2 regions of the Paenibacillus sp. J22P165 genome follow, and region 2 is predicted to be linked to the other one. Evidence: predicted binding sites of a transcription regulator. Region 2 holds the regulator's gene; the other holds the start of a gene.
What was found. Region 2 encodes LexA, which represses DNA repair genes until DNA is damaged. Its sites were predicted from a motif close to CGAACATATGTTCG; they were not measured.

Region 1 (6,693 bases), on a different contig from region 2:
TGCTGCAAACAGTCTAACTAAGCTCTATCTGCCTTCCATGTTGAGCGGCGATACTGGACGCATTCTCTTTATCGCGAGTGAGGAAGCCGTAATGCCTTCAGGTCAGATGCCACATTACGCTGTGACCAAATCGATGCTCCTTTCGTTATCCAAGAGTTTGTCGAAGCTGACCAAGGGATCTGGGGTAACGGTGAACACGATCTTGCCTGGACCGACACTTTCTGAGAATGTACAAATGATCATCGAAAGAATTTATCCGAACGAAGAGATGACCTTCGAGGCAAAAGAGAAGGATTTCATGGACAATAACTTACCGCAATCCGAGATTCAGCGGTTCATAAGACCGATGGAGATCGGCCGGTTAGCCGCATTCATCTGCAGTCCTTATGCCTCTGCGTTCAGGGGCTCACCTATCCGAATGGATGGGGGAATGGTACCAACTATATTTTAATTAATTTAACGAGTAAAAAAACAGCCATCAGCTGCGTTTGGAAGTCCATTAAGCTAACGTAAGAATGAGAGCTCAATTATATAGACAAAAGGGCAACCAATTAAAACTGGTTGCCTTTTCTCCGCTTAGTAGTAGTAATAAAAATAAAAAGTAAGTACTAGAAATAGCTGAATAAACATTCTGAAATTTTTTCTATTGCACTTGAAAAAATAAATGTAAGTGCTTCTGAAACATGGTACATCGGGGATCATCCAGCTAATGATATCGTTGGTTCATATTCCGCTGGATTAACCCCAGTCTGGATACGTGGCATTCATCCGTGGCTTGATGGACAAGATGAACCGTCATACCAAATAGATTCATTAAAACAAGTTTTATCATTGATATCGTCTTGAACTGTGTCTTAATTATTGAACTCTAACGGAAAAAATAAAAACCGACAATGTACCCAAATGAATTTCTGCTTCTTGTGCGGCTTTTACACTTACATCTAGCAGTAATTAAAGAATGTCATTCACTTTTTCCTGCGAAAATAATTGGAGGAGAACCTCATCAACATTATAAATATGTTTACACATTGGAATCCCTTGCTGGACTATGTCGTTGGTCCGAGAAGTTCATCCAATTTTTCCTGAATGCTTTCATTTTTTCTACAAATAAATCTTGGAGCTAAGCTGTGCAATGAAATGTGTCTGGTACATATGGTTCTAGAGTAGATTGTTCTAATAGGTTATAGAGATCCTTGGTTTGTTCTGGGCGTGGAGAAAGAAAAAGCCAATGTGGTCAGTTGCAGCTTTTAGAATTTCTTTGTACAAATATCTAGTCTTATTGATTTAATTCTTTACCACACATCATATAAAGAGTATAATCTGTATTCGAACAAATGTTCTTATGAGGGTGTGAGGAAATGAGATTTAGTGTAAATCGAGAGAATGAAAAATTAGCAATAGTTCTTAGTGAAGCTTTTCAAGACCAGAAATTTGTTATTCTAAAGATATATGATGAAAACGGTGACAGGCAAATTACGGGTCTAGTCACTACAATTGATCAAGAATTTAGAAGATTAAAGGTATCTCACGAAGAGGGGATCGATTGGATTCGACTTGATGATCTACTCAGTGCTGAGATTGTAGTAAACTGCAGAGGAAGCTTCAATTAACATTTTCCGTTAAATGAAGCTTTTTGTTATTGTAACGGCAAGGATCTGAGATTAGATTATGCTTTGTAGAAATAAAAACCACGGGCACTTGTTCGGAGCGAAAGGAGCAATCGATCTTGGTTTTAACAATAATAATATTCATCATCGCGGGGCTCGCAGAAATTGGTGGCGGTTATATGGTATGGCTGTGGCTCCGTGAATCCAAACCTCTGTGGTACGGCATGGTAGGAGGTATAATACTCGTCATTTACGGCATTATTCCAACACTACAAAGTTTTCCATCGTTTGGTCGTGTTTACGCGGCATATGGCGGTGTATTTATTGTCATGGCAGTCCTGTGGGGATGGTTCGTAGATAAAAAAACACCTGATATGTACGATTGGATCGGTGCTGCTGTTTGCGTTACCGGTGTCTCCATTATGCTCTGGGCTCCTAGAGGTTAATACTTCGATTGTACTAAGAATAATAGCAACCGCCTTGCGAAAATCGTAAGGCGGTTTTTCTCTTAGTATGAAGTCCCGATGTCAGTTTTTTAGCGGTTTAGCAGGAGGATCGCAAGAATTTGTTAATGAGGTGAAGAAATATCAGGTCTATAGTGGAAATGAGATCATCGTGATTTAAGATCATGTGTTTCATTTTGGGAGGAGGCTTATAAAGATGTGGAAATATGCAATCGAAGATGCAGTGCGCATTACGAAAGAGAATATCGAACGGTTTGGGAATCAATTTCCTCATGTTAGCAATAACACCAGCAGGCAATATGAAGTGAACGATAATAATGAATGGACGAACGGCTTCTGGTCAGGGATGCTGTGGCTCTGCTATGAATATTCGGGAGATAGCGCTTTTCGCGAGGCGGCGGTTCGTACGGTAGATAGTTTTCGTCATCGAATGGAGAATAACATTGCTCTCGATCACCACGATATCGGTTTTCTATATTCGCTGTCTTCAAAAGCACAATGGATCGTGGAGAAGGATGAAGACGCCAAACGTATGACCCTTGAAGCAGCTGATGTTCTAATGAAACGCTGGAGAGAGAATACACAGATTCTGCAGGCGTGGGGTCCTCAGGATGACCCTACGAATGGCGGGCGTATGATCATTGATTGTATGATGAATTTACCTTTATTACATTGGGCCTATCTGCACACAGGTAAAGAACGGTACCATGAAGTCGCATTGAAACATACGGAGATGAGCAGACGATTCCTCATTCGAGGTGATGATTCTTCGTACCATACGTTCTACATGGATCAACATACAGGTGATTCAGAGCGTGGAGGAACGGGGCAAGGTTACCAAGATGGATCAACATGGACAAGGGGGCAAGCCTGGGGTATCTATGGATTTGCGCTAGCCTATCGGTATCTGAAACGTCCTGAATTTTTGGAAACGGCCAAACGGTTAGCCTTATATTTTGCAGCTAGATTGCCTGAGGATAGTGTTGTTTATTGGGACTTTGATGTGCTTCAGCTACCAGAGACCAAGAGAGACAGCTCCGCATCGGCCATTGCAGCAGCAGGCATGCTTGAAATCCTCTCGTTTCTGCAAGAGGGGGATCCTGTCCATGAAATTCTGCTAAATGCAGTACATGAATCAATGAAATCACTGATAGATAACTACGCCACAATTGGTGAGAGTAACGCGCAGGGATTACTGAACCGAGGCTCGTATGCGGTAAGAAGTAATGTTTCGCCAGACGACTATGTCATCTGGGGGGATTATTTCTATTTGGAAGCCTTACTCCGATTGGAAAAAGGCATTTCTGGCTACTGGTATGAGCGATAAAGACAAGGAGGTGTCTGTTGTGAAGAATAGTAACTTGATACCAGAACAATCACCGCTTTTTGCGCCCTGGATGGACCCTTTGACAGGCATTACGAGTTATCTGTTGAAGGAGCATCATGCTCCCTTTCAGCAAGCTTTTTATTTTACCAATTCAAATGTAACCGCTGATGGTACTTATATCTGGTTTTATGCTTCTTACCCACCTTCACCTGGGCAATGTTTAGGCGCCATAGATTTGGTCAAAGGGGAGGTTCGTATTTATCCAGAGACGCGATTTGTTTCGGAATCTCCGTGTATCGATCCAGAAACTGGTGAAGTGTATTGGGCGATGGATGCCAATATATACCGAAGAGGCCCCGAAGCGGAAGATAAGCCACAATTGTTGGGCTATTTTCCCAAATCGACTTTTGGCAGCAGCATCCGCAGAATCACGACACATCTCACACGCTCCGCAGATAGCAAATCGCTGAATCTCGATGTAATTGCAGGAGACACGTGGCATCTGAGTACGATGGATATTGAGACAGGTAAGCTGGATCTGTGGCAATCTTTCTCCGAGTGTTATAAACATGCTAAATTCAGCCCTGTAGATTCGGATATGATCATGATCGCACAAGATCATTGGGAAGATATCAAAACGGGTGAGTCTTTCGGCTACAAGAACCGGATTTGGCTTATTCGCAAAGGTGAGAAGGCACAGCCCCTATTTAAGGATGATGTAGGCAAAAATGTACACAGACATTGCCACGAATGGTGGGCTCATGATGGAAAGGGTGTCTGGTTTGTGGACTATGACCATGGTACGGAATATTACAATTTAACGACTGGTGAGCATGTTAATATATGGCCGAACGGAACCTGTCATTCCCATTCTTCGACAGATGATAAATATCTGACAGGGGATATCGGGACTTATCAGTGGGAAGAGAGCCCTGTTAGAGTCGCTTTTTATAATACGTTAACGAAAAAAGAAATCGCTATTGTAAGTCACATGCCAGCACCACCTGAAGTCACGAAGCGGGGTTTCTTTCATGCGCATCCCCATCCACAATTTGTATTAAATGATACGTACATTGCTTATACAACGACGGTCAGGGGAACTTTGGATTATGCTATGGTACCCGTAGCGGATCTGATTGCAAGAACTTTATAACGGTGCTGCTGGTTCAGCATCAGCTAAGGAAGCCTTTCATACCAACCGGTATGGGAGGTTTTTTTTGTCATTAGGGGCAGAAGTAAGATGAGGGTTAAAAACTACCTAGTTGTGCTGATTTCCCAGTAAAAATCAAGAATTTACAAGCTTATAACAAGGAATTGCAAGATTGTTTTAATGCTTTCAAAACCTGGTGGGGGTAAAGTAAGGGTGCACAGAGATGGCAACTAGAGAAAATAGATAGGAGCGTGAGAACATTTGAAACTTGCTGCTAAATTACCTAAGCATATGCAGGTTAAGCCAGAACGAAGATCGCTTACTAGGCGTATTTGGAGCCCCATTCGTCAGGATCTCTTTTTATACCTTCTGATTTTACCAGGGGTCTTGTACTTTTTGATTTTCAAGTATGTGCCCATGTGGGGGGTGCTGATTTCCTTTCAGAATTATTCTCCTTTCACAGGCTTACTTCATAGTGAATGGGTAGGCCTTGAACACTTTCAGCGTTTCTTCTCTAACGATGATTTCGGAATTCTTTTTAGAAATACAATGGCGATTAACTTACTAAGCTTAATCTTTTTCTTTCCACTACCGATTCTTGTTTCCCTCCTCTTAAATGAGCTAAAGGTGGAATGGTTTAAGAAAACACTTCAATCCATTATATACTTACCTCATTTTCTGTCGTGGGTCATTATAGTCGGGCTTAGTTTTCTCATGCTGTCCAAGGATCAGGGAATTATTAATCAAGTCTTGGTGAGCTTGGGTTACAACAAAGTGGATTTTCTAACGGAGCCGAAATTTTTCTGGGGACTGCTAACACTGCAATCGATATGGAAAGAACTTGGCTGGGGAACGGTTATTTTTCTGGCGGCTATGTCAGGTGTGGATCCTCAACTCTATGAGGCTGCGCGAATGGACGGCGCCGGGCGGTTTCGGCAGATGTGGAATGTGACGCTTCCTGGGATTCGGAATGTCATCATTATTTTATTGATTCTACGAATTGGCCATATCATGGACGTAGGTTTCGAGCAAGTGTACTTGATGATGAATGGTGCAGTAGCGAGTGTTGCGGATGTCTTTGATACTTATGTATATCGCGTAGGCATACAGCAAGGAGATTTTAGCTACAGTACGGCTGTAGGGTTATTCAAATCTGTTGTGGGTTTACTCCTTGTTATTGGGGCGAATCGGCTTGCCAAAAAATTTGGGGAGGAGGGCATCTACTAAATGGTCAGCGATAAAATGTTTCGAATTTTCAATGTTGTGGTGCTTTCCCTCCTAGGTGTATTGTGTTTGTTTCCGTTCTACTATGTGTTTGTCGTCTCGTTCGCGACACCGTCTGAATTCAGGGGGGGAGGGTTAATTTTATTCCCTCATAAATGGACATTGGTATCATATCAGTACATTCTGGCTACCAAAACCTTTATGAAATCGGCTGGCGTCAGCTTATTCTTAGCCATCGTTGGAACGGCAGCGAGCTTGGTAGTAACCTCATCGCTTGCTTATGGGTTATCACGCAAACGATTGAAAGGAAGAAGGGCGATCCTGCTGCTCATTATGCTGACAACCTTATTCAATCCAGGAATTATTCCTGGTTACTTGGTAGTCAAGGAACTTGGCATGATCAACAGTTTATCATCCCTTATTATCCCTGTTCTCACTAGCGGGTGGTATGTGCTGCTCATGAAAGGCTTCTTTGATTCGATCCCACCAAGCTTGGAAGAATCGGCTAAGATTGACGGCTGCAATGATATCAGTGTTTGGTTCCGAATTATTTTACCGCTATCCATGTCTTCACTTGCGGCATTTGGCTTATTTTATGCAGTAGGTTACTGGAATACCTTTTTCACAGCTGTCTTGTATATTAACGATACGGAAAAATGGCCGTTGCAAATATTTTTGCAAAATTTATTGATTGATTCGTCCACCTCACTCGGTGTTGATTCGATTGTTGATCTCAATCTGCAAAATATTCCGCCGGAAACGAAAAAGATGGCAGCCATCGTACTATCAACGCTGCCCATTCTCTTGGTGTACCCATTCCTTCAAAAGCACTTTGCAAAAGGTACCATGGTTGGTTCTGTGAAGGAATGATAACATATGTATATGAAAACAGGGAGGAAAACACATGTCTAGACTAAAAAA
Region 2 (6,693 bases):
TATGGCGTTATTCCCTATCGGAATCGTCATGAAGCTGACTGATTTGACAGCAAGACAAATTCGATACTATGAGCAACACGAACTGATCATCCCGGCACGAACAGCTGGTAATCAACGGCTCTATTCGTTTAATGACGTGGAACGTCTTCTTGAGATTAAAGATTTGATTGAAAAAGGTGTCAACATTGCAGGTATCAAGCAGGTTCTTATCCCTGTTGATAAGGATTCTGAGGATGCAACCATCCTTAACGAGCACACGGAAGTGAAACGGAAAGAATTAACCGACTCTCAATTGCACAAAATGCTGAAGCAGCAATTGATTGGCGGGGGTAAACGTCCGGATCAAGTGTCTTTGATTCAGGGGCAGTTGTCCAGATTTTACAAATAAAATCAGTTGCCCAATCGCTTAACATTTGAGAGGAGAATGCACACGTGAGTTATAACATTAACTATTCCAAAGAAGATATTCTTCGTATTGCCAAAGCAGAAAACGTTCGTTTCATCCGTTTGCAATTCACAGACTTAATGGGAAGTATTAAGAACGTAGAAATTCCTTTAAGCCAACTTGAGAAAGCGCTTGATAATAAAATGATGTTCGATGGATCTTCTATCGAAGGTTATGTGCGTATCGAAGAGTCGGATATGTATTTGTATCCGGATTTGGATACATGGGTTATTTTCCCATGGGTTACAGAAAGCAAAGTTGCACGTTTAATCTGCGACATTTATATGCCGGATGGCACGCCATTCCCTGGGGATCCGCGCGCTATTTTGAAAAATGCGTTAAAGCAAGCAGAAGAAATGGGTTACACAGCAATGAACGTTGGACCAGAACCGGAATTCTTCCTTTTCAAAACGGATGAAAAAGGTAACCCAACTACAGAGTTGAATGACCAAGGTGGTTACTTCGATTTGGCACCAATGGATCTTGGGGAAAACTGCCGTCGTGATATCGTGCTAACTTTGGAAGAAATGGGCTTTGAGATTGAAGCATCTCACCACGAAGTAGCGCCAGGCCAACACGAAATCGATTTTAAATATGCAGATGCGATCAAAGCAGCTGATCAAATTCAGACTTTTAAGCTTGTTGTCAAAACAGTAGCTAGACAGCATGGCTTGCACGCGACGTTTATGCCGAAGCCATTGTTCGGAATGAACGGATCAGGAATGCACTGTCACCAATCCTTGTTCAAGGGTGAGACGAATGCGTTCTATGATGAAAGCGATAAATTAGGTTTGAGCACAGTAGCAAGACAATATATGGCGGGCGTACTTCGTCATGCACGTTCTTTTGCTGCGATTACCAACCCTACGGTTAACTCTTATAAACGTCTAGTTCCTGGTTATGAAGCACCTTGTTATGTGGCCTGGTCAGCTAGTAACCGCAGTCCAATGATTCGGATTCCAGCTTCCCGCGGTCTAAGCACGCGTGTTGAAGTTCGTAACCCGGACCCAGCGGCAAATCCATACTTGGCATTAGCAGTAATGCTGGCAGCTGGTTTGGATGGCATTAAGAACAAAATGCAGCTTCCTCCGCCAACCGATCGTAACATTTATGTGATGACGGAAGAAGAGCGTGAAGCCGAAGGTATTCCTAGCTTACCGCTTAACTTGAAACAAGCACTAGACGAGTTGCTTCGTGACGATGTTGTTTGCGATACACTAGGCGAACACGCGTTGGCGCACTTCTATGAGTTGAAGGAAATTGAGTGGGACATGTACCGCACACAAGTTCACCAATGGGAAAGAGATCAATATCTTTCCTTGTACTAGGATTTGATTCTTACAATTAGATAATTAGAGCCCGTCAGCCTCGTTTATGAGAGCTGGTGGGCTTTTTAATGCGAAGGAGAATAATTGAACAATGGACAATTTTAATCGTAATCTAGAAAAGTATGCAGAGTTAGTGATTCGAATTGGGGTTAATTTGAATAAAGGTCAGGATCTCTTGGTAGAAGCACCTATTGAGACGCTTGATTTAACAAGACTTATTGTCCGGAAGGCATATGAAGCAGGTGCGAATTATGTGCATGTGCATTGGCAAGACGATGTTGTAACACGAAGCAAATTTGATTATGCACAGGATGAATCGATGGACTATTACCCAGAGTGGTATACAACGATGTTAGAGCGTTTTGTAGAAAATGGCGGCGCATTGTTGAATATCAAGGTTCCGAATCCGAACTTATATGATGGGATTGATGCTAGTTTAATTTCGCGTGCATCGAAAGCTGCGTCAACAGCGAGAGCTAAGTATCAACAGTATGTTCGTACAGGCCAGTTCAGCTGGTGTCTGATCAAAGCACCTACAGAAGCTTGGGCGAACATGGTGTATGCGGATTTACCTGAAGGGGAACGAATTCCTGCGATGTGGGATGCTGTTTTCCAATTCAATCGTGTTTATGAAGATGATCCTATCGCAGCATGGCAAACACATTTGGATACGCTGAAGGCCACACATAGCTTGCTGAATGCTAGAAGTTATAAAGCACTGCGTTATCGGGCTACAGGGACTAATCTGCGAGTTGAACTTCCAGAGGGACATATTTGGCTAGGCGGGGATAATGAGAACGCTCGGGGCATCCGTTATGTGGCGAATATGCCGACGGAAGAAGTGTTTACCATTCCAAACCGAACAGGGGTAAGTGGAACTGTAGCGAGTACGATGCCGTTAAATATCAATGGGGCATTGGTGGATCGGTTTTCATTTACGTTCGAAGCAGGTAAGGTTGTAGATTTCCAAGCTGAAGTGGGTTATGACCATTTGGCTCGTTTATTGGATATGGATGAAGGTGCACGCTATCTAGGAGAGGTTGCACTTGTGCCATTTGATTCTCCGATTTCCAATGTTAATCGTATTTTCTATAACACGGGTATTGATGAGAATGCATCATGCCATTTGGCCTTGGGCAGCTGTTATCCGATCAATTTGAAGGAAGGGACTACACTGTCAAACGCGGAGTTGAAAGCTCGTGGAGGGAACAGTTCCTTGATCCATGTGGATTTCATGATAGGTTCTGCGGAGCTTGAGATCGATGGGGAACTAGCAGATGGGACGATTGAGCCGATTTTCCGCGCGGGGAACTGGGTGTTAACTTTTTAAAAGTAGGAAAAAGAAAGGCTCTCAAGTGAAATTTCACTTCGAGAGCCTTTCTTTTGTGGCGGTATTCAAGTCTTACATATCCCGGAACAAACCGATAACGCGCCCTAGAATCGTTACATTCTTCAAGAGAATAGGTTGCAGCGCGGAGTTCTCAGGTTGAAGGCGAATATGATCCTTCTCTTTGTAGAAACGCTTAACGGTTGCTTCATCATCTTCGGTCATGGCGACAACGATATCGCCGTTGTTCGCTGTTTGTTGTTGTTTAACGATGACATAGTCGCCATTATGAATGCCAGCTTCGATCATACTGTCACCCATGATGCTGAGCATGAACACGTTGTTGTCGCCAACCATACTGGAAGGAAGCGGGAAGTAATCTTCGATATTCTCAGTGGCTGTAATGGGAACACCTGCTGTTACTTTACCAACGAGGGGAACACGAGCGACGGAAACTGCGAATTGGGACTCAGCACCATCAAGCCCTAGAATTTCGATTGCACGCGGTTTAGTAGGATCTCGACGAATCATGCCTTTTTTCTCAAGACGCTCCAAATGTCCATGTACAGTTGAACTGGAAGCTAGTCCAACAGCTTCGCCTATTTCTCTAACGGAAGGCGGGTAGCCCTTATCTTTCACTTCGTTCTTAATGAATTCCATTATTGCTTGTTGACGCTGCGAAATTTTACTCATAAGATATCACTCCAATACTGGGAATCATTACCCAAAGTATAACATAGAACCCGAGTTCGTACAAACATAAGTTCGAGAAACGGTTGACTCAAACATGTGTTCGTGTTATTCTGATATCAGAACAAATGTTTGGGGGATGATTTTATGTATATGGCTTATTCACAATCGAACGGAAGAACAACACTTCAAGGTACTGCTCAAGCATCCAAAGGGATGACGACTAAACGGGGTCATGCGAAACTACTACTTCGTTTCTTGCTGATAGCAGTAATTCTTGGAACTGTGTTTTCGTTTGGTGCGATTGTACAAGCCTATGCAGGTGATAGTACGGTTACATCGTCTATACCAACTGATTCCATTCAACCATCCGCACAACCGATCCAACACGAAAAGATTGTTATTCAAAGTGGTGATACACTCTGGGAAATCGCGGACTCTCACAAAAAGAAGGGTGAGAACACGCGTTCTTATGTCGAACGATTGAAATCATTTAATCATTTATCGAGCAGTTCTCTACAAGCGGGTCAGGTTCTATTACTTCCTTAATACGTACATTTTTAGCTATCTATATAGATGAAAGTTTGAGCCATGGACCCTTAGGTCTATGGCTCTTTATGATGTATCCTTGACAATCACAAACTGTGATGGCAAAGTAGTACTCATATTGAAATTTTGACTGGGAGGATTACAATGAGTGACAGCATGGATAAAACGATTGAGCGCATCAATGAATTAGCTCGCAAAGCGAAGACAGTTGGTCTAACAGATGCAGAACTGGATGAGCGCAACGAGCTGAGAAAGAAGTATATTGATGCATTCAGAGGGAACCTGAAAGTCCAACTGGATTCAATTAAGTTCACTGACGAAGAGAATTAAGCTTACACATAGATACTACATTCAAAGGGGAAATGAATGATGACGTTGAAAGCTGTGCTTTTTGATTTGGATGATACTCTATTATGGGATGATCGTAGTGTGGAGGAAGCCTTTACTGCAACTTGTGAAGAAGCAGCGAAGCATGTCGATGTAAAACCTGAGGAATTAGAAGCGTCTGTTCGTAAAGAAGCAAGAAGTTTGTATGAATCCTTCGAGACGTTCCCATTTACGAAAATGATTGGGATTAATCCATTTGAAGGACTATGGGCTAACTTCACGCAAGGTGAAGATGAGAACTTCCGTAAGTTAGAGAAGCTAGCGCCAGGCTACCGCACGGAATCTTGGACAAGAGGTTTAGCTGCACTTGGGATCGAGAATCGTGAGCTAGGCTACAAGCTAGGGGAGCTGTTTGCAGCTGAGCGTCGCAGTCGTCCCTATGTATATGAAGAAACGTTCCGCGTGTTAGACGCGTTGAAGGGGAACTACAAGCTGCTTCTTCTAACTAATGGTTCACCAGATCTTCAAAAAGAGAAATTAGCAGGTGTTCCTGCGATTGCTTCCTACTTTGATCATATCGTAATTTCAGGTGAATTCGGTCAAGGGAAGCCAGCTGCGGCTATTTTCAACTATGCCTTAGGGCTGCTTGATATCAATGCTGATGAAGGCATTATGATTGGGGACAAGCTAACAACAGATATTTTGGGGTCGGGAAGCATCGGTATGCGTAACATCTGGATTAACCACCATGGACTACAAAGTGGCGATGAAATCGTACCAGCTTACGAAGTAAGCCGTCTTCAAGAAGTATTGCCGATTATTGCGAACAGTTAGGTCATAAGGTTTGTTAATAGAAAAGCCCAGCAGCTAAGCAAGACGTAATGTCCTGTGCTGTTGGGCTATTTTTTACGAATATAAGATTAAGCTTTACTGAATTGTGGATCATCAACATTGTAAGCGACCCAGCCATCTTTTTCGATGAAAAGGCGAACAGCAACAATCTCACGGTTATCCATCAAAGTGAAGAAGTGGTTCGTGTTCTCTGGAACGGAGATGACATCTCCTGGCTCAAGTTCAACATCGAAATAGCCGTGTTCTTCGGATTTGATAATGAAAATTCCTTTACCTGACACGATGGCACGAATCTCATCTTCTGTGTGCGTATGCACTTGCTCGAACTTCTTCAGAAGCTCTTCGATATTCGGCGTTACATCAGAAAGGGAAATAACGTCCCAAATTTCATAACCGCGTCTAGCGGCTAGATCTTTGATTTCTGGTTCATACGTGGAAATGATTTCTGCTTTTTCTTCCTCACTTAGGGTGAATTTCTCGCGCAGTGCGACAGGAAGCTTGTTTGCGTCCCAGTGTTCATAGACAACTTCTTGACTATCCAAGAAGGCTTTAACTTCATTTTCGCCTTCGATGCGTTCATTCGTATTACGAATTCTAATTTGTGCCACGCTACATCCCTCTTTCTAGAATAAATATATACATATTATAGTGGAAATCATGGTAACTGTCGATGGAAGGAAATGAATATTTCCGATAAAACCCATAGGAATTTATGATAATTCAAAATCTTTTCATAAAGGCCGTATTCTGTTACACTAAATCTTAACATAATTTGTCGTTTTTTTTATTACGGTTTAGGAAAAGTTGAAAGGGAGTCTAGTCATGAAGAAACCACCGATTCAAGAACAACTAAAGAAAAAGATTATGATCCTAGATGGTGCCATGGGTACGATGATCCAGCAGGAGAATTTGACGGCTGATGATTTCGGAAGTGATGACTTAGATGGATGTAATGAAATCCTGTGTGTGACACGCCCAGATGTCATTCAAAAAATTCATGAAGCTTATTTCGCCGCTGGCGCTGATATGATAGAAACGAATACGTTCGGAACGACGAGTGTCGTTTTGGCGGAGTATGACTTGCAAGATCGTCATCGGGAGTTGAATATCGCCGCTGCCAAATTGGCGATTGCGGCTGCTGAGAAATATTCGACACCAGAATGGCCGAGATACGT

Region 1: AC58QM_RS07980 (YolD-like family protein) is a predicted target of LexA. The motif match lies at 1,328-1,341, and genes of this name have one in related genera.

The regions. Positions count from the first base shown of each region.
Region 1 covers NZ_JCAUAP010000003.1:51,825-58,517, reverse strand. The annotation lists gene AC58QM_RS07990 (SDR family NAD(P)-dependent oxidoreductase) at 1-451, shown strand, start outside; gene AC58QM_RS07985 (HAD family hydrolase) at 619-846, shown strand; gene AC58QM_RS07980 (YolD-like family protein) at 1,359-1,610, shown strand; gene AC58QM_RS07975 (YnfA family protein) at 1,727-2,053, shown strand; gene AC58QM_RS07970 (glycoside hydrolase family 88 protein) at 2,268-3,398, shown strand; gene AC58QM_RS07965 (hypothetical protein) at 3,418-4,551, shown strand; gene AC58QM_RS07960 (ABC transporter permease) at 4,840-5,775, shown strand; gene AC58QM_RS07955 (carbohydrate ABC transporter permease) at 5,776-6,642, shown strand; gene AC58QM_RS07950 (extracellular solute-binding protein) at 6,677-6,693, shown strand, end outside.
Region 2 covers NZ_JCAUAP010000002.1:148,491-155,183, reverse strand. The annotation lists gene AC58QM_RS04780 (MerR family transcriptional regulator) at 1-388, shown strand, start outside; gene glnA (type I glutamate--ammonia ligase) at 445-1,773, shown strand; gene AC58QM_RS04770 (aminopeptidase) at 1,865-3,103, shown strand; gene lexA (transcriptional repressor LexA) at 3,176-3,793, opposite strand; gene AC58QM_RS04760 (LysM peptidoglycan-binding domain-containing protein) at 3,938-4,339, shown strand; gene AC58QM_RS04755 (DUF896 domain-containing protein) at 4,484-4,669, shown strand; gene AC58QM_RS04750 (HAD family hydrolase) at 4,709-5,500, shown strand; gene AC58QM_RS04745 (1,2-dihydroxy-3-keto-5-methylthiopentene dioxygenase) at 5,587-6,126, opposite strand; gene metH (methionine synthase) at 6,341-6,693, shown strand, end outside.